Regions from separate parts of the Nocardioides sp. NBC_00368 genome, predicted to be linked through region 2. Evidence: riboswitches for the same ligand, from Rfam matches in the RefSeq annotation. Region 2 holds a riboswitch; the other holds the start of a gene.
What was found. A riboswitch is a leader RNA that binds a small molecule or an ion and turns the genes downstream of it on or off. The one in region 2 is predicted to bind thiamine pyrophosphate.
Positions count from the first base shown of each region.

Region 1: another riboswitch for thiamine pyrophosphate. It lies ahead of OG984_RS22325 (thiamine ABC transporter substrate-binding protein); the one in region 2 lies ahead of thiE (thiamine phosphate synthase).

Region 1 is NZ_CP107970.1:4,667,670-4,679,261, forward strand. It holds gene OG984_RS22290 (PLP-dependent cysteine synthase family protein) at 1-630, shown strand, start outside; gene OG984_RS22295 (YwaF family protein) at 594-1,292, opposite strand; gene OG984_RS22300 (putative protein N(5)-glutamine methyltransferase) at 1,542-2,327, opposite strand; gene OG984_RS22305 (hypothetical protein) at 2,344-2,700, shown strand; gene OG984_RS22310 (hypothetical protein) at 2,697-3,119, shown strand; gene OG984_RS22315 (MBL fold metallo-hydrolase) at 3,119-4,171, shown strand; gene OG984_RS22320 (GNAT family N-acetyltransferase) at 4,161-4,592, opposite strand; TPP riboswitch at 4,624-4,732, shown strand; gene OG984_RS22325 (thiamine ABC transporter substrate-binding protein) at 4,729-5,790, shown strand; gene OG984_RS22330 (ABC transporter permease) at 5,787-7,430, shown strand; gene OG984_RS22335 (ABC transporter ATP-binding protein) at 7,560-8,576, shown strand; gene OG984_RS22340 (phosphatase PAP2 family protein) at 8,588-9,655, shown strand; gene OG984_RS22345 (acyl-CoA dehydrogenase family protein) at 9,686-11,592, shown strand, end outside.
Region 2 is NZ_CP107970.1:2,863,451-2,875,042, forward strand. It holds gene OG984_RS13735 (thiamine phosphate synthase) at 1-334, opposite strand, end outside; gene OG984_RS13740 (thiazole synthase) at 331-1,095, opposite strand; gene thiS (sulfur carrier protein ThiS) at 1,092-1,280, opposite strand; gene OG984_RS13750 (FAD-dependent oxidoreductase) at 1,277-2,365, opposite strand; gene thiE (thiamine phosphate synthase) at 2,365-2,976, opposite strand; TPP riboswitch at 2,970-3,079, opposite strand; gene OG984_RS13760 (carboxymuconolactone decarboxylase family protein) at 3,124-3,714, opposite strand; gene OG984_RS13765 (fumarate hydratase) at 3,815-5,503, shown strand; gene OG984_RS13770 (TFIIB-type zinc ribbon-containing protein) at 5,596-5,889, shown strand; gene OG984_RS13775 (hypothetical protein) at 5,922-6,149, opposite strand; gene OG984_RS13780 (GNAT family N-acetyltransferase) at 6,146-6,712, opposite strand; gene OG984_RS13785 (SPFH domain-containing protein) at 6,850-7,362, opposite strand; gene OG984_RS13790 (SPFH domain-containing protein) at 7,386-8,426, opposite strand; gene OG984_RS13795 (NfeD family protein) at 8,442-8,888, opposite strand; gene OG984_RS13800 (DUF6328 family protein) at 8,949-9,449, opposite strand; gene OG984_RS13805 (glucose 1-dehydrogenase) at 9,449-10,315, opposite strand; gene OG984_RS13810 (spermidine synthase) at 10,361-11,023, shown strand; gene OG984_RS13815 (class II fumarate hydratase) at 11,042-11,592, shown strand, end outside.

The sequences.
Region 1 (11,592 bases), 1.8 Mb from region 2:
CAGTTCACCTACGCCGAGCGGGCCACCGACTGGCGCGGCAACAACAACATCGCCGAGTCGATCTTCGACCAGATGTCGCAGGAGCGGCACCCGGTGCCGACCTGGATCGTCGTCTCGGCGGGCACCGGCGGCACCTCGGCGACGATCGGTCGCTACCTCCACTACCGCCGCCACCCCACCAAGCTGATGGTCGCCGACCCGGAGAACTCCGCCTTCTACGGCGGCTGGGAGATGGACACCTCCGACTACGCCACCGGGATGCCGTCGCGGATCGAGGGGATCGGGCGGCCGCGGGTCGAGCCGTCCTTCGTCGGCGGGGTGGTCGACGACATGGTCCAGGTCCCCGACGCGGCGTCGATCGCGACGATGCGCTGGCTCTCGGCCCGGATGGGCCGCTCGGTCGGCCCCTCGACGGGCACCAACGTGTGGGCATCGCTGGGTGTCGTACGCGAGATGGTGGCGGCCGGTGACGAGGGCAGCGTCGTCTCGCTGCTGTGCGACTCCGGGGAGCGCTACCGCTCGTCCTACTACGACGACGGCTGGGTCAGCGAGAAGGGCATCGACCTGGCTCCGTACGCCTCCGCCCTCGCCGACTACGAGCGCACCGGCGTCCTCGTCGACCCCTCCTGACGGGCCCAGATCCGCATCCCGAGGGTGACCAGCGCCCACACGCCCGCGATGAGCAGGATCTCGTTGAGGATGTAGACCGGCCACGGCCCGAGCACGTCGAGCAGCGAGCCCGACGGCGGCTTGTAGCGCAGGTAACCGTAGTTGGCGTCGAGGACGAGGTTGAGGACGTACGCCGCCGCGGCCCACACCGCTGTGGTCGCGACCGCCCAGCCGTAGTCCCGCCAGCGCGGTAGCAGCTTGAGCCCGAAGACCAGGTAGACCGCGGCGAGCACGACCACCAGGTGCATCGCCCAGAAGGTGATGTAGCTGACCTCCGGGAAGTCCCGTACGTCCGGAGTGAACACACCCTGGGTGGTCAGCGTGAGACCCCAGAAGCAGGTCAGCGCCGTCGGGTAGGGGTGGTGGGTCCACAGCGCGACCGCCGCCGCCATCCACGCCAGGTCGCACAGATGGATCGGCAGATCGATGAAGAGGTCGAAGTCGGTGACCCACTCATGGGCCTGCAGCGGGATGGTCGTCAGTGGGATCGCGAGCGCGAATCCTCGGGAGAATCGCGACGGATTCTCCTCGTCCCGCTGGCGCCTGCCCAGCCAGACCACGGCCACGATCCCCGCTGTGAGCAGGGACAACGGCACCAGATGGGTCAGACCGTAAGCCTGCATGTCGAAAGTCTGACGGGATTCCCGAAAAAATTCTTCCCAACCCGCGTCATGGGTCCGCGGCTGGCCCGTTTCATCGGCGAGAAGGTCGTCCACCGGTGGGGGGTGGACGATCTCTCACAGAGGTTGGTGGCTGATCCGTGGGCCAAGAAACGGGTCCGACGCCAACTGGGTGGAGGTCCCTCTGAATGCACACCGCGGGGGTGGTGTGCAATCAGAGGGACGCCTCGCCTTGGGCGTCGGAATACCCGGTTAACCGGGTATTCCGACAGCGATCCCGGTCACCGCCGTCGCGTAGAGCTCCTCGTCGTGATGGATCTGCGCGACGAGCCCCTGCTCCCGCATCAGGCTCGCGGTGACGGGCGCCTGCTCCTGGCCGGCCTCGATGACGAGTACGCCGCCGGGTGCCAGATGCTTCGGAGCCTGCTCGATCACGCGCCGCTGGACGTCGAGGCCGTCCGCGCCCCCGTCGAGAGCCACGTGGCGCTCGTGGTCGCGCGCCTCGGGCGGCAGGTTCCGGATCTGGTCGCTCGGCACATAAGGAGCGTTGGCCACGATCACGTCGAACGCGAGGCCGTGGGGGAGCGGGGCGAAGAGGTCGCCGAGGAGCACCCGGTCCGAGGGCAGATTTCGTCGGGCGCAGGAGACGGCGGCCGGGTCGATGTCGGTCGCCCAGACCTCCGCGTCCGGGACACGTGCGGCGATGGCCGCGCCCAGCGCTCCGGTCCCGCAGCCGAGGTCGAGAACCCGCCGGGTCGTGCTGTGCTCAGTCCCCTGGACGGCGAGCTCGACCATCAGCGCCGAGCGCTGCCGGGGCACGAACACCCCAGGCGCGACCCCGATCCGGAGCCCGCAGAACTCGGCCCAGCCCAGGATGAGCTCCAGCGGCTCACCGGCCAGGCGGCGTACGACCATCGCCTCTCGCTCCTGCGGCGAGACGGGCTCCGCCTCGAGGAGGGCCGCCTCCTCCTCGGCGAAGACGCAGCCGGCGGCGCGGAGGCGGGCGACGAGCCCCGAATCGGGAACGACGGAGGTCATCAGAGAATATTGGCACGTGGACGCCCTGACTCCGATCGGAATCATCGTGGCCGCGTACGCCGCGTTCGTGACGATCGCGGCCGTCGTCGGCCTCGTCCTGAAGGCCCCGCGCCCACGGTGGCTGGACCAGCTGGCGTGGATGCTCGAGATCCTCGCGGTCGTGCTCGCGATCGGGGCGCTGGCGGGCTGGTCGGCCGGGCGCAAGCCGGAGTCGCTGTCGACCTTTCTGGGCTACCTGGGCGCGCTCGTGTGCCTGATGCCGCTGGCGCTGCAGACGATGCGCGAGGACCGCTCGACCTGGTCCTCGGGCGTGATCGCGGCGGCCGCCCTGGCGACGGGGGTCGTGGCCGTACGCGTCATGATGGTCCGGTGACCGAGACCGCTCCCGCCAAGACCCGTTCCGGTCCCCACCTGGTGCTGCTGACCGTCTACGCGATCTTCGTGCTCGCCGCGGGCGCCCGGTCGCTGGTGCAGGTCCTCACCCGCTTCGACGAGGCCCCGATCGCCTACTCGCTCTCGGTGGTCGCCGCCGCGACCTATGTCGCCGGCTGGTTCGCGATCCGCCGGGCGGCCAACGGGTCGGCGGGCTTCGCGAAGGTCATGCTGTGGATCGAGCTCGCCGGCGTGTTCGTCGTCGGTGTCCTGTCCCTGGTCGTGCCGTCCTGGTTCCCGGATGCATCGGTATGGTCGAAGTTCGGGAGCGGATACGGTTTCGTTCCTGCCCTGCTGCCGATCCTGGGCCTGCTCTGGCTCTGGAAAGGTCGAACTCCGGGGCCGACCGAAGGAGCCTGATGAGTCAGTCGACAGCCACCGCCATCTCGCCTGACTCGGGGGAGCACTGGTCCGCTCCGGGAGCATGGACGGTTGCCGACGGCGTGCACCGGATCCCGCTTCCGCTGCCGATGGACGGGCTCAAGGCGGTCAACATCTACGTCCTCGAGGGCTCTGACGGCCTTTCGTTGGTCGATGGTGGCTGGGCGATCACCGAGGGGCGCGCCGCGCTGGAGAACGGGCTGAAGAAGCTCGGCTTCGCGTTCGGTGACATCCGGCGGTTCCTGGTCACCCACGTGCACCGCGACCACTACACGCTGGCCTCGGTGCTGGGTGAGGAGTTCGGCGCCGACGTGCTGCTCGGCGCCGGCGAACGGCCCACCCTCGAGCTCACCAACGGCGACCTCGACGGCTGGATCTCGACCGACCGGCTGCTCGCCCATGCCGGTGCGCACGAGCTGGCCGCGGTGTGGGCCGCCAACCCGCCGCCCGCGCCCGACCTGTCCCACTGGCGGATGCCCTCGCAGTGGCTCGAAGGGGACGTACGCCTCTCCGTCGCCGGCCGCGACGTCGATGCCGTGCACACCCCTGGGCACACCCAGGGCCACTACGTCTATGCCGATCTGGCCGGCTCGGTCCTGTTCGCCGGTGACCACGTGCTGCCCACGATCACGCCGTCGATCGGCTTCGAGCCGGTGCCGGTCATCGACCCGCTGGGCGACTTCATGGCCTCGCTGACCAAGGTCAGGACCCTGCCCGACCTGCAGCTTCTGCCCGCCCACGGCCCCGTCGCGACCTCGTCGCACGCCCGCGTCGACGAGCTCCTCGCCCATCACGAGACCCGGCTCGCCCAGTCGCTGGCCTCGTTGAAGGCCGGCCGTCGCTCAGCGCTCGAGGTCGCCAACGACCTCGGCTGGACCCGCCACGAGCGCGCCTTCGCAGAGCTCGACTACTTCAACGCCGGCCTCGCGGTCATGGAGACCAAGGCCCATCTCGAGCTCCTGGCGGCTCGCGGTCAGGCCACGCGTGAGGAGACAGAGGCGAGCGTGCTCTTCGCTCCCGTCAACGCCTGAGCCGCATCGGCGTGTGCGGGATGCCGTCCTCGAGGAACTCCTCGCCGTCCTTCACGAACCCGAACTCGGCGTACCAGCCGGCCAGCGGCGACTGGGCGTCGAGGACGATGTCGCGGTCGGGGACGGCCTCGACGGCAGCCTTCATGATCACGTCCGCCAGGCCCTGGCCGCGGTGGGTGGGGGCGAGAACGACGCGGCCGATCCGCCACACGTCGCCGTCGTCGAGGATGCGGGCGGTGCCGGCGAGCTGGTCGCCGTCGGTCAGCACCACGTGACGCGTCCCGGGCTCGAGGTCACGGCCGTCCAGGTCGAGGTACGGGCAGTCCTGCTCGACGACGAAGACCTCCTGGCGCAGCCGCCACAGGGCGTACGCGGTCTTGGGGGTGAGGTCGTCGAAGGACGAGATGGAGACGTCGGTCATGGGTGGATTCTCGCAAGCAAGTAGTGTTGCCGGGAACAGACAGGGGAGGCCGGAAGGCCTGAGAGTGCGGCGAACAGCGCCGCAGACCCTCCGAACCTGCTCCGGTTGATACCGGCGAAGGGAGTCAGAAATGCGCATGCGTACGCCTGCCATCGCTGCCACAGCTATCTCGGCGTTGCTGCTGTCCGCCTGCGGCGGCACGCCGGCGGAGCCGGAGTCCGAGAAGTCGAAGGGTGCCGACGACAAGACGGTCGTGCTGCTGACCCACGACAGCTTCACGCTGCCGAAGGAGGTGCTGGCCGAGTTCACCGAGAAGACCGGCTACACCGCCGAGATCCGGCACGCGGGCGACGGCGGCGAGCTGACCACCAAGATCGCCCTGGACACCGGCAACCCCGACGGTGACGCCGTCTTCGGCGTCGACAACACCTTCGCCAGCCGCGCGATCGACCAGGGCGCGCTGGAGGCCTACACGCCGTCCGAGATCCCCGAGGGCGTCTCCGACTACGACCTGCCCGGCGACGAGGAGCACTTCCTCACCCCCGTCGACAACGGCAGCGTGTGCGTCAACATCGACACCGAGTGGTTCGCCGCGAAGAAGCTGACGCCGCCGAAGTCGCTCGACGACCTGGCCGAGCCCGCGTACAAGGACCTCTTCGTGACCCCGGGCGCGGCGACCTCGACGCCGGGGATGGCGTTCCTGCTGGCGACCGTCGCCGAGTACGGCGAGGACGGCTGGGCCGACTACTGGGGCAAGCTGATGGACAACGGCGCCAAGGTCGTCGACGGCTGGGACCAGGCCTACTACTCCGACTTCACCCAGGGCGGCGGCAAGGGCACGCGTCCGATCGTCCTCTCCTACGACTCTTCGCCGGCCTTCACCGTCAAGGACGGGAAGACCACGACTGCCGCGCTCCTCGACACCTGCTTCCGTCAGGTCGAATACGCCGGTGTGCTGAAGGGTACTGACCACCCCGAGGGCGCCCAGGCGCTGATCGACTTCATGCTCTCCGACAGCGTGCAGGGGGCGCTGCCGGAGAGCATGTATGTCTTCCCCGTCTCCTCGAGCGTCGAGCTGCCCGCCGAATGGGCGAAGTTCGCCCAGCAGCCGACCTCGCCGCTCTCCGTCGAGCCCGAGGAGATCGAGGAGAACCGGGAAGCCTGGCTGGCGACCTGGAGTGACACGATCGCGCAGTGAGCTCCACCCGTCGCGTAGGCACCCTGGTCGCGCTCGCCGCCCTTCCGGTGGCCGTGCTGGCGGTCTTCTTCGTCCTGCCGGTCACGGGGATGGTGCAGCGCGGCCTGTTCTTCGGTGGCTCCTTCGACCTGTCCGTGGTGTCTCGGGTCGTGGGGCGCCCGGAGATCCAGCGGGCGCTCTGGTTCACGCTGTGGTCCTCGGGCCTCGCGACGGTGCTGAGCGTCGCCTTGGGGCTGCCGGCTGCGTTCGCGCTGCATCGGCTGGCGTTTCCGCTGCAGCGTGTGATCCGGGCCGGGCTGCTGGTGCCGTTCGTACTCCCCACCGTCGTCGTCGGGGTCGCCTTCCGCGAGCTCATCGGCGAGGCGGGGATGCTGGCCTCTCTCGGGTTGGACGGGACGCCGACCGCGATCATCCTCGGGCTGGTCTTCTTCAACGCCTCGGTGGTGATCCGCGCGGTCGGGGCGGCCTGGGAGTCGCTCGATCCGCGTCCGGGTGAGGCCGCCGCCGCTCTCGGGGCGTCGCCCTTGCGGGTCCTGCTGACGATCACCCTGCCCGCGCTGCGTCCCGCGATCGTCTCGGCGGCGTCGGTGGTCTTCCTCTTCTGCGCGACCGCGTTCGGGATCGTGCTCACCCTCGGCGGGGTGCGCTACAACAGCATCGAGACCGAGATCTACAAGCTGACCTTCACCCTGTTCGACCTGCCCGGTGCCGCGGTGCTGTCGGTGCTCCAGCTGGTGGTCGTCGTCGGTCTCCTGGTCGTGGCCGGTCGGCTGCGTTCGGTGCCCGATCCCGCGCAGTCGCGGGTCGTCGTACGCCGTCGGCAGGTGTCGCTGCGAGACCTCCCGGCCCTGTTGTCGACGTCCGTGCTGGTCCTGCTGGTGGCCGGGCCGCTGCTGGCGCTGCTGCTCGGGTCGCTGCGCGTCGACGACCGGTGGAGCCTCGGGAACTACGTCGCCCTGCAGACCCCTGGGTTCGACCCGCCGCTGCCGGTGCCGGTCACCACGGCGCTGATGACGTCGCTGGCGGTCGCGGTGCAGGCGACACTCGTCGCGCTGGTGCTCGGGCTGCTGGTGGCCTTCGCGGTGACCCGCCGGTCGCGGACCCGGGCCGAGCATCGAGTGCGTGCGGTCCTCGACGGGCTGTTCATGGTGCCGCTCGGGGTCAGCGCCGTCACCCTCGGGCTCGGGCTCTACCTGACGCTCGGGTCGGGCGTCCTCGACTTCCGTGACGAGCCGTGGCTGGTACCGCTGGCCCAGGCTCTGGTCGCGTTGCCCCTGGTGGTGAGGACGTTGGTGCCGGTCCTGGGATCGGTCGACGACCGACTCCGCCAGGCCGCCGCCGGGCTCGGGGCCGGGCCGCTGCGTGCGGTGATGACCGTCGACGTACCTGCCGTCTGGAAGCCGCTCCTCGCCTCCTCCGGCTTCGCCTTCGCGGCCTCGCTGGGGGAGTTCGGCGCGACGTCCTTCCTGGTCCGCGAGGAGCGCCCCACCCTCCCCGTCGTCATCCTCCGGTTGCTGTCCCGTCCGGGGTCCGACAACTACGGCATGGCCCTCGCCGCCGCCTGCGTCCTCGCCCTCGCCACCGCCGTCGTGATGCTCCTCGTCGAGCGTCTCCGCGTCCCTTCGATCGGAGCACTGTGAACACCGCACCGCCGAAACCGCACCTTTGGGGGCCGAGTCCGCACTTGTGGCGGACGAAACGGCAGTTTGGTACGCCAGAACTACCGATTCGGCCACCAGAACTACCGATTCGGCGGGATCGGGGTTGCGATGCTGTCGCTGCGTGAGGTGTCGGTGGCGTACGACGGGAAGGCGGCCGTCTCGGACGTCAGCCTGGAGCTGGCGGACGGAGAGGTGCTGGCGCTGCTCGGGCCTTCGGGGTCGGGGAAGTCGACGCTGTTGCGGGCAGTGGCCGGACTGGAGCCGGCGACGGGGGAGATCTGCTGGGACGGGCGGGAGCTGCGCGGAGTGCCGACGCACAAGCGCGGCTTCGCGCTGATGTTCCAGGACGGGCAGCTGTTCCCGCACCTCAGTGTCGCGGGCAACGTCGCCTACTCGATGCGGCTGCGGCGCATCCCCGGCGCCGACCGCGAGAAGCGGGTCGCCGACCTGCTGGATCTCGTCGGCCTGGGTGGCTACCAGGATCGCCTCCCGGGCACGCTGAGCGGTGGCGAGCGGCAGCGGGTCGCGCTGGCACGGGCGCTGGCGGTCGAGCCGAGGCTGCTGCTCCTCGACGAGCCGCTCTCCGCGCTCGACGCGGGGCTGCGGGAGCGGCTGGCCGGCGATCTGCGACGGATCCTGCACGAGGCCGGCACGACAGCGCTCATGGTCACCCACGACCAGGAGGAGGCGTTCGCGGTCGCCGACCGGATCGCGCTCCTGCGCGACGGTCGCCTCGTGCAGGAGGGGACCCTCCGCGACGTCTGGGCGCGGCCGACCGACACCTGGGCGGCGCTGTTCCTCGGCTATGCCCGTGTGCTCGAGGGCAGTGCGGCGCGGACCGTTCTGAAGGCCGCCGGACTGAGCCCAGCGGGCGCGGTGGCGCTCCGACGCTCGGCCTTCGTCGCCGACCCGGCGGGGCCGCTCACCGGCACCGTCGTCTCGGCCAGGGCCACGCCGGAACAGCACCGGCTCGTCGTACGTCTCGACGACATCGGTGAGGTCGACGCGGTCGCCGACTCGGCGCCGGCGCCGGGGGAGTCGGTCAGGCTGCGGGTGGAGCCGAACCGGCTGGCCATTCCAGAATCTGTTGTCCCCGAATCGGCAGAGCAGCCACCCGCCATTTAAACTTAGCGGCTATGTATCGCCGCGCTCAGATCTTCCTCGTCAGTAGCGCGCTGATCTTCGGCCTGATCGCAGTCGTGACCGCGCAGATCGTCGACAAGCGCATGCTCGACCCGGAGGGCTTCCTCGGACCGTCCTGGCTCCGGTTGCCCCTCCTCGTCGGAGCCGCCCTGCTCGTCGACCTGGTGCCACGCACGCTGTGGTTGGCGAAGTTCAAGTGGAAGGACATGGGCCCGATCTTCAAGGAGCGGGTCCGCACCCACTGGACCCGTGAGCGCCTGACGCTCGTGGCGATGGGCATCGTCTGCTTCTACCTGGTCTACGTCTGCTACCGGAACCTCAAGTCCTTCCTGCCGTTCGTCGTGCCGGAGACCTACGAGTTCGACCACGAGCTGCACCTGATCGACAAGGCGGTGCTCTTCGGCGCCGACCCGGCGATCCTGCTCCACGACCTGCTCGGCACCGGTTGGGTGGCCTGGTTCCTCTCCTACATCTACATGTGGTTCCTGCCGCTGGTGCCGTTCGCGGTCGCCGCATGGCTGGTCTGGTCGCGCAACCTGGCCTACGGCTACTGGTTCGTCGCCTCGCAGTGCATCGCCTGGATCCTCGGCACGGTGTCCTACTACTGCCTGCCGACGGTCGGTCCGGGCCTGCAGTACCCCTATCTCTACGCCGACCTGCCGGACACGCCGGCCAGCAGCCTGATGGAGTCGCTGGTCTTCACCCGGCAGCACGTCCTCTTCGACGTCGACGCCAACGTGGTGCAGTCGGTCGGTGGCTTCGCCTCGCTGCACACCGGCATCACCCTGCTGGTGGCGCTGATGATCCACGCCACGATCAAGAACAAGATCGCCCGCTGGGCCGGCTGGATCAACTTCGGGATCACCGTCGTGGCGACCGTCTACTTCGGCTGGCACTATCTCGCCGACGACGTCGCGGGCGCGATGATCGCGCTCGTCGCCTACTACTTCGGCGGGCTGGCGGCCGGCCAGAAGTTCCAGCGCAAGGGCGTGCGCCGGCTCGTCGCCGAGTCCGACGCGATCGCCGGGCGCGAGGCGAAGGTCGCCCACGAGCTGACCTGATCCTGGCCTCGCCCGGCATAGGGTGGCGACGTGAACGCCATCGATGCCGCCGCACTGACTTCACTTCTCGACGGGCGCTACGCCGGGGTACGCCAGGACGTACGCCGAGCGCTGGCCGAACGCGCCGACTTTCTCGACGAGGTCGAGGAGCTGCCCCGGCCGGAGTACCGCGAGCGGGTCCGGGAGGTGCTCCTCGACGTATCTGCGACCGGCCTGACCGGGCTCGGGTTCCCGAAGGAGTACGGCGGCGGCGGTGACGTCGGCGCTTCCATCGCCGCCTTCGAGGAGATGGCCGGCGGGGACCTGTCGCTGCTGGTGAAGTCGGGCGTGCAGTTCGGGCTCTTCGGCGGCGCCATCCTGCAGCTCGGCACCGCCCGGCACCACGACCGCTACCTCGCCGACATCGTCTCCGGGCGCCTGCTCGGCTGCTTCGCGATGACCGAGCACGGCCATGGCTCCAACGTGGCCGCCGTGGCGACCGTGGCCACCTACGACCCGGCGACCCAGGAGTTCGTCATCGAGACGACCCGGGAGGATGCGTACAAGGACTACATCGGCAACGCCGCTGCTCACGGCGAGCTCGCGGTCGTCTTCGCGCAGCTCGTCGTCGGCGGCGAGGAGCGTGGGGTGCATGCCTTCGTCGTGCCGATCCGGATCTCCGGCGTCGCTGCGCCCGGGGTCAAGATCGCTGACGACGGGCCCAAGATGGGGCTCAACGGCGTCGACAACGGACGGCTGTGGTTCTCGGGAGTGCGGGTGCCGCGTACGTCCTTGTTGAATCGCTTCGCCGACGTCACCGCCTCCGGCGAGTACGTGTCGGAGATCGAGTCGGCCGGGCGCCGCTTCTTCACCATGCTGGGCACGCTCGTGCAGGGCCGGGTCTCGGTCGGTGGAGCGGCGATCCGGGCCTCGGAGGTCGCGCTGACGATCGCGGTCCGCTACGCGCTGCGACGCCGGCAGTTCGAGGCTTCCGCGGAGGCCGAGGAGTCGCTGCTCATCGACTACGGCCAGCACCAGCGCCGGCTGCTTCCCCTGGTCGCGCGGACCTATGCGTTGCGCTTCGCGCAGGAGGTCGTACGCGACGACCTGCACGACGTCTTCTCCGGTGTGACCACCTCGGAGCACGCCCGACGCGAGCTCGAGTCGCGGGCCGCCGGCACGAAGGCCCTGGCGACCTGGCACGCGACGCGGACCATCCAGGAGTGCCGCGAGGCGTGCGGTGGAGCGGGCTACCTGTCCGCCAACCGGTTCGCTGCCCTGAAGGCCGACACGGACGTCTTCACGACGTTCGAGGGCGACAACACCGTGCTGCTCCAGCTGGTCGCCAAGGGGCTGCTCACCGGCTACTCCAGCGAGTTCGAGGAGATGGACCAGCTCGACCTCGTCCGCTTCGTGGCCGGTCTCGCCGTCGAGACGGTTCTGGAGCGGACCGCCGTGCACAAGCTGCTCGAACGGGTACGCGACGTCGTCCCGATCGCGGGGGAGCGCGAGCCGGACATCCTCGACTCCGACTACCACCTGGCGATGCTGCGCTTCCGCGAGGAGCACATGCTCGCCGGCGTCGCCCGGCGCCTGCAGTCCGGGGTGAAGGCCGGCGGAGAGCCGGGCGCGGTGTTCTCGACCGTGCAGGACCACGTCATCGGCGTCGCCCACGCGCACGTCGAGCGGCTCATCCACGAGGCTTTCCGGGAGAAGGTCCGCGGGCTGCCTGAGGGGGCGGTGCGCGACGTGCTCGACGTCGTCTGCGACCTCAGCGCCCTCTCGGTCATCGAGGCCGACCGCGCGTGGTTCATGGAGCACGGCCGGCTCTCCTCCGAGCGTTCCAAGGCCATCACCGCCGAGATCAACCGCCTCTGCCGCGAGCTCCGCCCGCACGCGCGGCTGCTCGTCGACGGCTTCGGGGTGCCCGAGGAGCTGCTGCGGGCGGAGGATCTGAT
Region 2 (11,592 bases):
AGCTCCGGCCGAGGTGTAACACGCTGTTACACCGACTATCCGGTCGTTCCGATGGGGCGCGTAGTCCTACGAACGACGTGTTACAGCTCGCGGAGGCGGAAAGATGCACCCCCACTGCAGCAGGCAGAGGTGTGCGGGCGGCGATGACGTTCAGACCGAGCGCGGCGAGCAGCTCGGCCAGCCTGGCTCGCTGCTCGATGGGCTCGTCGAGCTCACGGAGTACGACGTGGGTCAGTCCCGCCTCGGCGCACTCGGCCAGGGTGGGGAGCAGTCCACGGCCGAGGCGCAGCTGGGAGCGGTCGGTGAGGACGAGCAGTCGCGGTAGGGCGGTCATGCGATCCGGCCCTCCATCGGCGAGGATGCCCTGGCGACCGCCTGTCGCGGGATCCGGCCTGCAGCGCGGGCGGTGTGCCCGGCCTCGACGGCCAACCGCAGGGCACGGGCCATCGCGACCGGCTCGTCGGCGCGGGTGACGCCGGTGGCGGCGAGGACGGCGGAGCAGCCGAGCTCCATCGCCAGCGCCGCGTCCGAGGCGGTCCCGACCCCGGCGTCGAGCACCACCGGCACCTCGACCGCGGCCACGACGGCCTCGATGGCGTACGGGTTGAGGATGCCGAGCCCCGACCCGATCGGCGAGCCGAGCGGCATCACCGCCGCGCAGCCGGCATCGGCGAGCCGGCGGGCGAGGACGGGGTCGTCGGTGGCGTACGGCAGGACCGTGAAGCCCTTGCGCACCAGCTGCTCGGCAGCCTCGACGAGCTCGACGGCGTCGGGCATCAGCGAGGTCTCGTCGCCGATCACCTCCAGCTTGACCCAGTCGGTCTCCAGCGCCTCACGGGCCAGCTCAGCGGTCAGGACGGCCTCGCGGGCCGAGAGACAGCCGGCGGTGTTCGGCAGGATCGGGACGGCCGCGGCGCGCAGCGTCTCGAGCAGCCCGCCGGCCGCCGTCGAGGACGTACGCCGCATCGACACCGTCACCAGACCCGGCTCGGCCGCGGCGATGACGTCCGGGAGCAGCGCCAGGTTGGGCAGGCCGCCGGTGCCGAGGAAGAGGCGCGAGGACAGCTCACGGCCGGCGATCTTGAACACGCTCATCCGCCCTGCACCGCCGTCACGATCTCGACGACGTCGCCGTCCTGGAGGTGGGTGGTCGGGTGCTCCGCACGCGGCACGACCTCACCGTTGACCGCGATCGCGCTCCCGGCGCGCTCGTTCAGCAGGTCGACGATGCCGGCACCGTCGGCCACCTCGGTCGGTTCGCCGTTGATCATCAGTCTCATCTGTCGGACTCCTCGGTGTTACTTGACGGGCACTTCGTGGACTTGTCGGGTGTTTCAGTGCCCGTCAAGCCCAGGGATACCCGGTCGACCGGGTATCCCAGCGACCGGCGCGGATCCACCACGGCCTCCACCACGCCGGTCTCGATGTGGTCGGCGACCAGCCGCGCGATGAGCGGCGCGAGCAGGACCCCGTTGCGGTAGGCGCCGGCGGCCAGCACGACGCCCGGCTCGTGGGTCGGCCCGACGAGCGGGAGGTTGTCGGCGGTGCCGGGCCGGTCCCGCGAGGTCACCTCCACCACGTTCGCCCGGTCGAGCGCGGGCACCACCCGGCGCGCGGAGTCGAGCAGCCGCCACACGCCCTCGACGGTCGGCAGCAGCGGACCGTCACGCTCTTCCGAGGTGGCCCCGACGACCACCTCGTCGCTGTCGGTCCGCGGCACCACATAGACCTGCTCGCCGTGCGCCCAGGCCCGCACCGTCCGCTCGACCGGCTCCTGCGTCCGCACCCGCACCACGTCGCCGCGTACCGGCCGGATGAGGGAGGAGTACGGAGCGGGGAGGTTCGTTCCCGTGGCGATGACGGTGACGTCAGCAGCCGTGTCGAGACCGACGCGCTCACCGACGCGCGCGAGCAGCGCCGCGACGACGGCCCGCGGGTCGACAGAGTGGTCCTCGGCGAGGAAGGCGCCACCGGCGACCCGGCCGAGCCCGGGTTCACGGCCCAGCAGATCGCGCCGCCCCAGCCGTTCGTAGGAGACCCCGGCGAGGTCGAGCACGGCGAGCTGTCGCTCGACCTGCTGGACATCCCCGGCGTCGACCCCGACGAGCAGCGTCCCGCGGGTGTGCACAGGCACGCCGAGCCGCGAGGCGAAGTCGGGCCACAGCGCGAGCGACGACAGGCAGAGTCGGGTCAGCGACTCTTCTCCGTACCAGGCCTCACCGGCCGGGCTGAGCATGCCGGCGGCAGCGTACGAGGCCCCCGAGCCCGGCGACGGATCGACCACCGAGACGTCATGTCCGCGACGGATCAGCTCGTCGGCGACGGACAGCCCGACGATCCCGGCCCCCAGCACCCGGACGCGCATCACGCCACCGCCGTCACGAGCTCCTTCGCGGCCTGGAGCGGATCGGGTTGTCGCCAGAGGCCGCCGATCACGGCGATCCCGTGGGCGCCGGCGGCGCGCACCGACGCAGCGGTCGCCGCCGAGATCCCGCCGATCGCGATCAGCGGCAGCACACCGACCGCGGCGCCGACCGCCTCGACGCCCAACGGGTCGGGGAGGCCGGCCTTGGACGAGGTGGCGAACACGGGCCCGAACCCCGCGTAGTCCGCCCCCGAGTCCGCGGCCGCCTCGACCGCGGCGCGGTTCCGGCAGGTGGCACCGATGATCAGGCCCGGCGTGACGGCGTCGGCGATCCGCCGGGCCTCGTCCAGCGGCAGATCGGCCGCACCGAGGTGGACGCCGTCCGCACCGGCGGCGAGCGCCACGTCGAGCCGGTCGTCGACAACGACACAGGCCTGGTACGCCGCGACGAGCTCGAGCACGCTCGCGGTGAGAACGAGCAGCTCACGTGTGGTCGCGGCCTTGTCACGTACTTGAAAGCCGTCGACTCCTGCTGCCGCGAGCGCAGGCAGCAGGGTCAGGTCGTCGGTCGTGGAGACGAGGCAGAAGATCCTCGGGAGGGCAGGCAACACGTCAGGTCACTTCCTTCGCCGGCATTATCCGGATCAGGTACGACGGTCGGAGCGGCTCCAGCTCCCTCTCAGCCCGCTGCCGCGGACTCCCGTGTGGGTTGGGTCCCGATCACTGTAACGGAGTCACGGGCACCTGGCGCAAGGGGTTCACCCCATCATGGACGGCCGACCTCCGCGCGGTGCGAGCGGCTTGACCTCACAGGCCTCCGCGAATCCGTCGGACTCGATGCCCAGCGCGACGTTGGTGCGGGTCGAGAGGTTGGCGAACCCGATGACCGCGGTCAGTTCGATCACGGCCGCCTCGCCGAGCTGCGCGACCAGGCCCGACACCATCTCGTCGGTGACGGTCGGCTCGGTCTGGCTCATCGCCTCGGCGTACGCCATCACGTCCCGCTCCAGCGGCGTGAACACGTCCGACTCACGCCAGCGCGGCACCTGCCGAGCCTTCTCCATGTCGAGGCCGCGGTTGTGGGCCTCGAAGTAGTTGAAGTCCAGGCACCAGCTGCACCCCACGGACGAGGCGACGGCCATGTGGGCGAAGGACTTCAGCTGCTCGTCGCAGGCATCCCACTTCTTCACCTTGGAGCCGAGGCCGGACATGCCCATCAGCACCTTCTGGTTGTGCCAGTAGACGCCGACCGAGGACGGCACCTGACCGAGCAACTTCATGGCGAACCGCTTGATCATCATCCCCTTGAAGCCGGTGATCTCTGCGGGCGCGATGCGGGTGGCAGTCATTTCTCCTCCTGGGTCCAGGCCCCGTTCTTCGGGGCTCTCGACACCTAGACGGCGGACGCGCGCGATCTGTGACATCCCCGGCGGCGTACGATTCGGTTCCGTGGCTGACGTTGAGTTCCGGTACTCCGACCTCCTCCCGACCGGCAAGGACGACACTCCTTATCGGCTGATCACCAGCGAGGGGGTGGAAGAGATCGAGGTCGACGGGCGCAAGTTCCTCAAGGTCGACCCCGAGGCGATCCGCCTGCTGACCGCCGAGGCGATGAAGGACATCAACCAGTACCTCCGCCCGGCCCACCTCAAGCAGCTCCGCAAGATCATCGACGACCCCGAGGCCTCCGGCAACGACCGCTTCGTCGCGCTCGACCTCCTCAAGAACGTCAACATCTCCGCCGGCGGGATCCTGCCGATGTGCCAGGACACCGGCACCGCGATCGTGATGGGCAAGAAGTCCGAGGGCGTGCTGACCGGCTCCGACGACGCCGAGACCGTCAGCCGCGGCGTCTTCGACGCCTACACCAAGCTCAACCTCCGCTACTCCCAGCTGGCCCCGCTGACGACGTACGAGGAGAAGAACACCGGCTCCAACCTGCCCGCGCAGGTCGAGATCTACTCGACCACCGAGGGCGAGAACGGCCCGGAGTACAAGTTCCTCTTCATGGCCAAGGGCGGCGGCAGCGCCAACAAGTCGTTCCTGTTCCAGGAGACCAAGGCGATCCTCAACCCCGACCGGATCCTGACCTTCCTCGACGAGAAGATCCGCTCGCTCGGCACGGCCGCCTGCCCGCCGTACCACCTCGCCGTCGTCATCGGCGGGACGTCCGCGGAGTTCGCGCTGAAGACCGCGAAGTACGCGAGCGCCCACTACCTCGACAACCTTCCGACCGAGGGCTCGATGAGCGCCCACGGCTTCCGCGACACCGAGCTCGAGGAGAAGGTCTTCGAGCTGACCCAGTCCTTCGGGATCGGCGCCCAGTTCGGCGGCAAGTACTTCTGCCATGACGTACGCGTCGTCCGGCTCCCCCGCCACGGCGCCTCGTGTCCCGTCGCGATCGCCGTCTCCTGCTCCGCCGACCGCCAGGCGCTCGGCAAGATCACCCGCGACGGCGTCTTCCTCGAGCAGCTCGAGACCGACCCGGCGCAGTACATGCCGGACGCCGGCATGGCCGAGGAGATCTCGGCCGGCGAGGTGGTCTCGATCGATCTGAACCAGCCCATGGACAAGATCCTGGAGACGCTGTCCCAGCACCCGGTCAAGACCCGGCTCTCGCTGAGCGGCCCGATGGTCGTCGCCCGCGACATCGCGCACGCCAAGATCAAGGAGCGTCTCGACGCCGGCGAGGAGATGCCGGAGTACATGAAGAACCACCCGGTCTACTACGCCGGCCCGGCCAAGACGCCCGAGGGCATGGCGAGCGGGTCCTTCGGGCCGACGACCGCGGGCCGGATGGACTCCTACGTCGAGCAGTTCCAGGCCGCCGGCGGCTCCATGGTCATGCTGGCCAAGGGCAACCGCTCCAAGGTCGTCGCCGACGCGTGCGGCACCTACGGCGGCTTCTACCTCGGCTCGATCGGCGGCCCCGCCGCCCGTCTCGCCCAGGACTGCATCAAGTCGGTCGAGGTGCTCGAGTACCCCGAGCTCGGCATGGAGGCGGTCTGGAAGATCGAGGTCGAGGGCTTCCCCGCCTTCATCGTCGTCGACGGCGAGGGCAACGACTTCTTCACCGACCCCTCCGGCACCACCACCGTCCCCCTCACCGGGATCAGGGTGCGGTCGAAGGAGCGCTGAGCGCCGGCCGGCCGGCCCGCCGGCGCTGAGCGGCGATGCGGGACGACCGGATAGGTTGATGGGCACCGATCCCCGACGACGAGGAGACCCCCATGCAGTGCCCCATCGACGGTGCCACCCTGGTGATGAGCGAGCGCCAAGGCATCGAGATCGACTACTGCCCGCAGTGCCGTGGTGTGTGGCTGGACCGCGGCGAGATCGACAAGATCGTCGAGCGGTCCGTCGGCGCCCCGCAACCCGGCAGCTACCAGCAGCCCCGCCAGGAGCAGCGCGACGACCGGCGCTATGAGAAGCGGGAGTACGAGCGGCGCGACTACGACGACGACCACCGCTACGACAAGCGCCGCAGCCACCGTGAGTCCTGGTTGGGTGACCTCTTCGGCTGAGCCTGACCCAGCCCGGCCCGCCCGCAGAATCCCTAGACGTCGTTGTCGCGGCGGTTCTCGGGCGGCGCCTCGCTCGGTCCGGACCCCTTCGTGTCCGGGCTTCCGGACTCGGACTCGGGGTAGCCCGCCGTCGAGTCCGCGGGCGCGATCGGAGTGTCGCCCTCGTCCTCGTCGAGGCGCTGGGTCTCGGAGACCTGCCCGGACTCGTCGGTGTATTCGGGGTCGTCGGGCCCCTCTGCTGGTAGCTGCTCGTGGCTCATGTCCGTGCGGTACCCCGTTGCCGGGCGAACCACTCCCGCCGGAGCAGCCCGAACACCCACGAGTCCGAGACGTCGCCGTTCACGACGCAGTCCTCCCTCAGCGTCCCCTCGAGCTTGAACCCGAGCTTCTCCAGCACCCGGGCCGAGGCGGCGTTGCGAGTGTCGGCCTCCGCCTGGACCCGGTTGAGGTCGAGCGCGTCGAAGGCCCAGGTCAGCACGGCACCGGCCGCCTCGGTCGCATAGCCCTGACCCCAGGCCGCCTCGCCGAGGCAGTAGCCGAGCGAGGCGCTGCGGAACTCCGGGTTCCACGAGTTGAAGGTGCACCAGCCGAGGAACACGGAGTCCCGTTCGATGACCACCCGCACGCCGGCCCCCTCCTCCGCCACCTCCTGTGACCTGGCGATGAACCGCCCGGCGCGGGCCGGATCGGTCCACGGCGGTGAGTCCCAGTAACGCAGTACGTGGGCGTCGCTCTGCAACGCGAAGAGGTCATCCGCATCGGCGTCGGTGAACGGCCGCAGCCGCAACCGTGTCGTGACGAGCGTCGGAGTGGGCAGCGGCATGACCCGATGCTGTCAACCCGTGACCGCCCGCCGCATCAGGTTTTTCGAATCACCGATCCCCGACAGCCCACCAGTCGGCGTGCCCGTTGCCCGAGGGCACCAGCCGCCTTCGCCGCGAGGTGCCTCGAGGGTCGCGGTCATCGGCCAGGAGCGCCTGGGGCGCCGAGGTCGGTGACCGCGACGCGCTTGACGACGATGCCCCAGTCCTCGCGCGAGCGGCGGGTGGCGTCATAGGCGACATCCGTCAGGCGCTGGGTGGAGTCGAGGAACTCGTCCTGGTCGACGATTCCGGCGAACTCTCGCAGCGCCTCGCGTACAGCGCGTTCGAGCCGCTGCTGGGTGTTGTCGACGCGGTAGGCGATCGATGGGTCCTCGAACTCGAAGTAGACGTTCAGAACCGCCTCGCAGACGTAGTGATCGCGGCAGACGAGCGGTTCCCGCATCGACAGCACCTGCTCGCGCATGTCGAACCGAGCGACGACCCGGTCCAGCAGCGGCACGATGGCGTTGAGGCCGGGCCTCAGCATCGTCCGGTACCGGCCGCGGCGCTCGATCACGAAGCAGGTCGCCGCAGGGACGATCTTGACGCTCATCAGCAGCCCGACGACCACCACGATGACGAGCAGCACGACCACGAGACCCGGCGACATGCCGGTCAGGCTACCGGCGTACGTCAGCCGACGATGCGATCCGCGCGGGCCGCCTCCTCCTTGGCCTCCTCGACGGCCTTGGCGGCCTCCTCGTGCGCCTCACGCTGGGCCTGCTCGATGGCGTTGCGCGGACCCGGCAGCGGCGGCGTACGTCGCTCGTCGCCGTGGCCGTTGCTGTTGCCGTTGTCCACTGACTTCGAGGCGGTGTCGGCGAAGGCCCCGGTGACCGTACGCATCGCCTCGGTGAGCTCACCCGGGATGACCCAGAACGAGTTGCCGTGCGCCGCCAGTGAGGGCAGCATCTCGAGGTACTTGTAGGCCAGGACCTTGGCGTCGGCGTCGTTGGCGTGGACCGCCTGGAAGACCCGCTCGAGCGCCTTGGCCTCACCGTCGGCCTCGAGCACCCGGGCCTGCTGGTGACCCTCGGCCTCCAGGATCGAGCGCTGCCGGGTGCCCTCGGCCTCCAGGATCAGGGAGGCCCGCTTGCCTTCGGCGTGCAGGATGGCGGCACGCTTGTCCCGCTCGGCGCGCATCTGCTTCTCCATCGCCTCCTTGATCGAGGCCGGCGGGTCGATCGCCTTGATCTCGACCCGGTTGACCCGGATCCCCCACTTCCCGGTGGCGTCGTCGAGCACCTCGCGCAGGCGGGTGTTGATGGTCTCGCGCGAGGTCAGCGTCGTCTCCAGGTCCATCGACCCGATCAGGTTGCGCAGCGTGGTGACGGTGAGCTGGTCGATCGCCTGCAGGTAGTTGGCCACCTCGTAGGCGGCCGCCCGCGGGTCGGTGATCTGGTAGTAGAGCACCGTGTCGATGGCGACCACCAGGTTGTCCTCGGTGATCACCGGCCGCGGGTTGGAGGAGTAGACCGTCTCGCGTACGTCCAGCTTGGTGTTGACCCGGTCCACCAGCGGGATCACGAAGTTGAGCCCCGGCTGCAGCGTGACCCGGTAGCGCCCGAAGCGCTCGATGTTGTAGCGCCGGGCCTGCGGCACGATCCGCACCGTCGAGGCGACTCCCCCGACCACCAGCCCGATCAGGACCAGCACAATCAGCAGAAGTTCCATGTCGTACGTCCTCCTCTAGGGCGACAGCGACAACGGGTCCCGCGGATGCACGAGCGCCGTCGCGCCTTCGATCTCGAGCACATCGACCCGGCATCCGACCGGGATGACCAGGTCCTCGTCGTAGGGCCGGGCGGTCCAGTCCTCGCCGGCGAGCCGCACCAGGCCGTGGTCGAAGCTGACCTCGGCGAGGACGACCGCCTGACGGCCGACCAACGCGTCGGTGCCGTCACGCACCGGGGGCGGCAGCGCCATGTGACGGCGTGCGACGGGCCGTACCAGCAGCACGCTGCCGCCCCCGGCGAGCGCGAAGACGAGCATCTGCACCAGCACCGGCGCCCCCAAGGCCGCGCTCGTGGCGGCAAGCAGCGCCCCGCCGGCGACGAAAGCGAACGCCAGCGTCATCGTGAACGCCTCGGCGACTCCCAACAGCACCGCGACGATGATCCAGAAGATCGACCACATAAGCCCACCAGACTCGGTTCCCGTCCAGCGTACTCCCGCTGTGGCGGTGATCACACCGGGTCAGTGAGAGTTGTTTCGTCCGTTCAGCAGCGGCAGGCCCGCCCAGAGGGAGACGAACAGGACCAGCACGGCGATGGCAGCGACCACCGCGGCGGTGAGCGAGACGACGACGTCGAAGACGAGAAGCACGACCAGCGCCGAGACGATCGCGAAGCCCACGAGTCCGGCCCGCGCGCAGAAGTGCGAGGCCGTCACCAGCCACGGCCGCTGCCGGCGCCGGAACAGCATCCGGTGGAAGGAGACCGGGGCGATGATGAGACTCGTGGTGATGACCGATCCGACCAGCACGATGAGGTAGATCGTCTGCTGGTGGTCGTTCAGGTCCGGGAAGCGTGGCGAGAAGGGCACCGTCAGCAGGAATCCGGTCAGGATCTGCACCCCGGTCTGCAGCACCCGCAGCTCCTGGAGGAGCTCGTTCCAGTTGCGGGTGATCCGCTGCTCCGGTCCTTCGTCCGGACCACCCCCGTCGATCTCACCGCCGTCCCAGCTGCTCGTGCCCATCAGAACACCGGCCGTCCCCCAGTCACCCCGAGGACGGTTCCGGACACGTAGGACGCTTCGGCCGGCGAGGCCAGGAAGACGAACGCCGGGGCGACCTCGGCCGGCTGGCCGGCGCGGCCCAGCGGCGTGTTGGCCCCGAACTTCTCCACCTTCTCCGGCGCCTGCGTCGCGGGCTGCAGCGGCGTCCAGATCGGTCCGGGCGCCACCGCGTTCACCCGCACCCCGTCGGGGCCGAGCTCGGCGGCGAGATTGACGGTGAAGTTGTTGATGGCCGCCTTCGTCGCGGCGTAGTCGAGCAGGCTGGTCGAGGGTTCGTACGCCTGGATGGAGGCGTTGTTGATGACGCAGCCGTTGCTCTTCTTCAGGTGCGGGACGGCGGCGCGGGTCAGCCAGAGCAGCGCGTAGAGGTTGGTCTTGAAGGTCCGGTCGATCCGCTCGTCGTCCATGTCTGTCAGGCCCTTGTCGCGGGCGAACTGGTAGCCGGCGTTGTTGACCAGGATGTCCAGGCCACCGAGCTCCTGCACGGTGCGCTCGACGACCTCGTCGCACGCCTCGCGCTCACGCAGGTCGATCGGGATCGCCAGGACCGTCCGGCCGGCATCCTCGACCAGCTTCGTGGTCGTCTGCGCGTCCGGCTCCTCCTCGGGGAGGTAGGTGAAGGCCACGTCGGCCCCTTCCCGGGCGTACGCGATGGCGACCGCACGGCCGATGCCGGAATCACCTCCGGTGATCAGGGCGACCTTGCCCTCGAGGCGGCCGTGGCCCTGGTAGCTCGACTCGCCGTGGTCGGGCACCGGCTCCATCTCGCCGGTGAGCCCGGGAGGCTCCTGCTGCTGGGCGGGGAACTGGGTGTTGTCATCGCTCATGGCAGGGCCGGTACCCACATCGGACACAATGGAGCCGTGAGCGGGATGGAATCGGTGATCGCAGACGGGGGCCTGGTCCTGAAGCACCGGGCGGACGGCCACCTGGAGCTGCGGGCCAACGGGATCTTCGTGATGGACACCCGGGAGACCTCGACCGAGAAGGCGCTCGCGACGCGGGCGCTCGAGCTGCATGCACAACCGAGGCACGTGCTCATCGGCGGCCTGGGGCTCGGGTTCACCCTCGAGGCGGTGCTGACCGACCCCCGGGTCGAGGCGGTCACGGTCGTCGAGATCGAGCCGCGCCTGGTCGAGTGGATGCGGGCCGGCCGGATCCCCCACGGCCCCGGGCTGCTGGCCGACGGGCGCGTCCACGTCGAGGTCGCCGACGTGGCGGTGGTCCTGCGGGCGAGCCGCCCCGAGGCGTACGACGTCGTGCTGCTGGACGTCGACAACGGCCCCGGCTACCTGGTGCATGACGCCAACGGGGCGCTCTACGAGGCGCCTGCGCTCGCCGATGCGCGGCGGGCCACCGCCCCGGGTGGCACGGTGGTGGTGTGGTCGGCAGCAGAGGCTCCGGCGCTGCTGGAGGTCATGGCGCAGGTCTTCGACGACGCCGAGGCGCTCTCCTATCCCGTCGATCTGCAGGGCCACTCGGAGACGTACTGGCTCTATGTGGGCACTGTCTCGCAAGGGAATGGCACCAACTAGTCAAAGGTTGAACCAGACATGGACGACATGAGCTTCCGCATCGAGCACGACTCCATGGGTGAGGTCCGGGTCCCGAAGGACGCGCTGTGGCGCGCCCAGACCCAGCGGGCCGTGGAGAACTTCCCCATCTCGGGGACTCCGATCGAGCCGGCGCTGATCCATGCGATCGGCCATGTGAAGGCCGCGGCCGCCAAGGCCAACCTCGACCTCGGTGTGCTCGCCGGCGACAAGGCCGAAGCGATCATCGCGGCCGCGGGCGAGGTCTCCGAGGGCAGGCACGACGACGCCTTCCCGATCGACGTCTTCCAGACCGGCTCCGGCACGTCCTCCAACATGAACGCCAACGAGGTGATCGCGTCGCTGGTCGCCAGGGCCGGCGGGGACGTACATCCCAACGACCACGTCAACGCGTCGCAGTCCTCCAACGACACCTTCCCGACGGCGATCCACGTCGCCGCCGCCGTCGCCGTGACCGAGCAGCTGCTGCCCGCGATCGACACCCTCGCCACCTCGCTCGAGACGAAGGCCACCGAGTTCGCCGGCCTGGTGAAGTCGGGACGTACGCACCT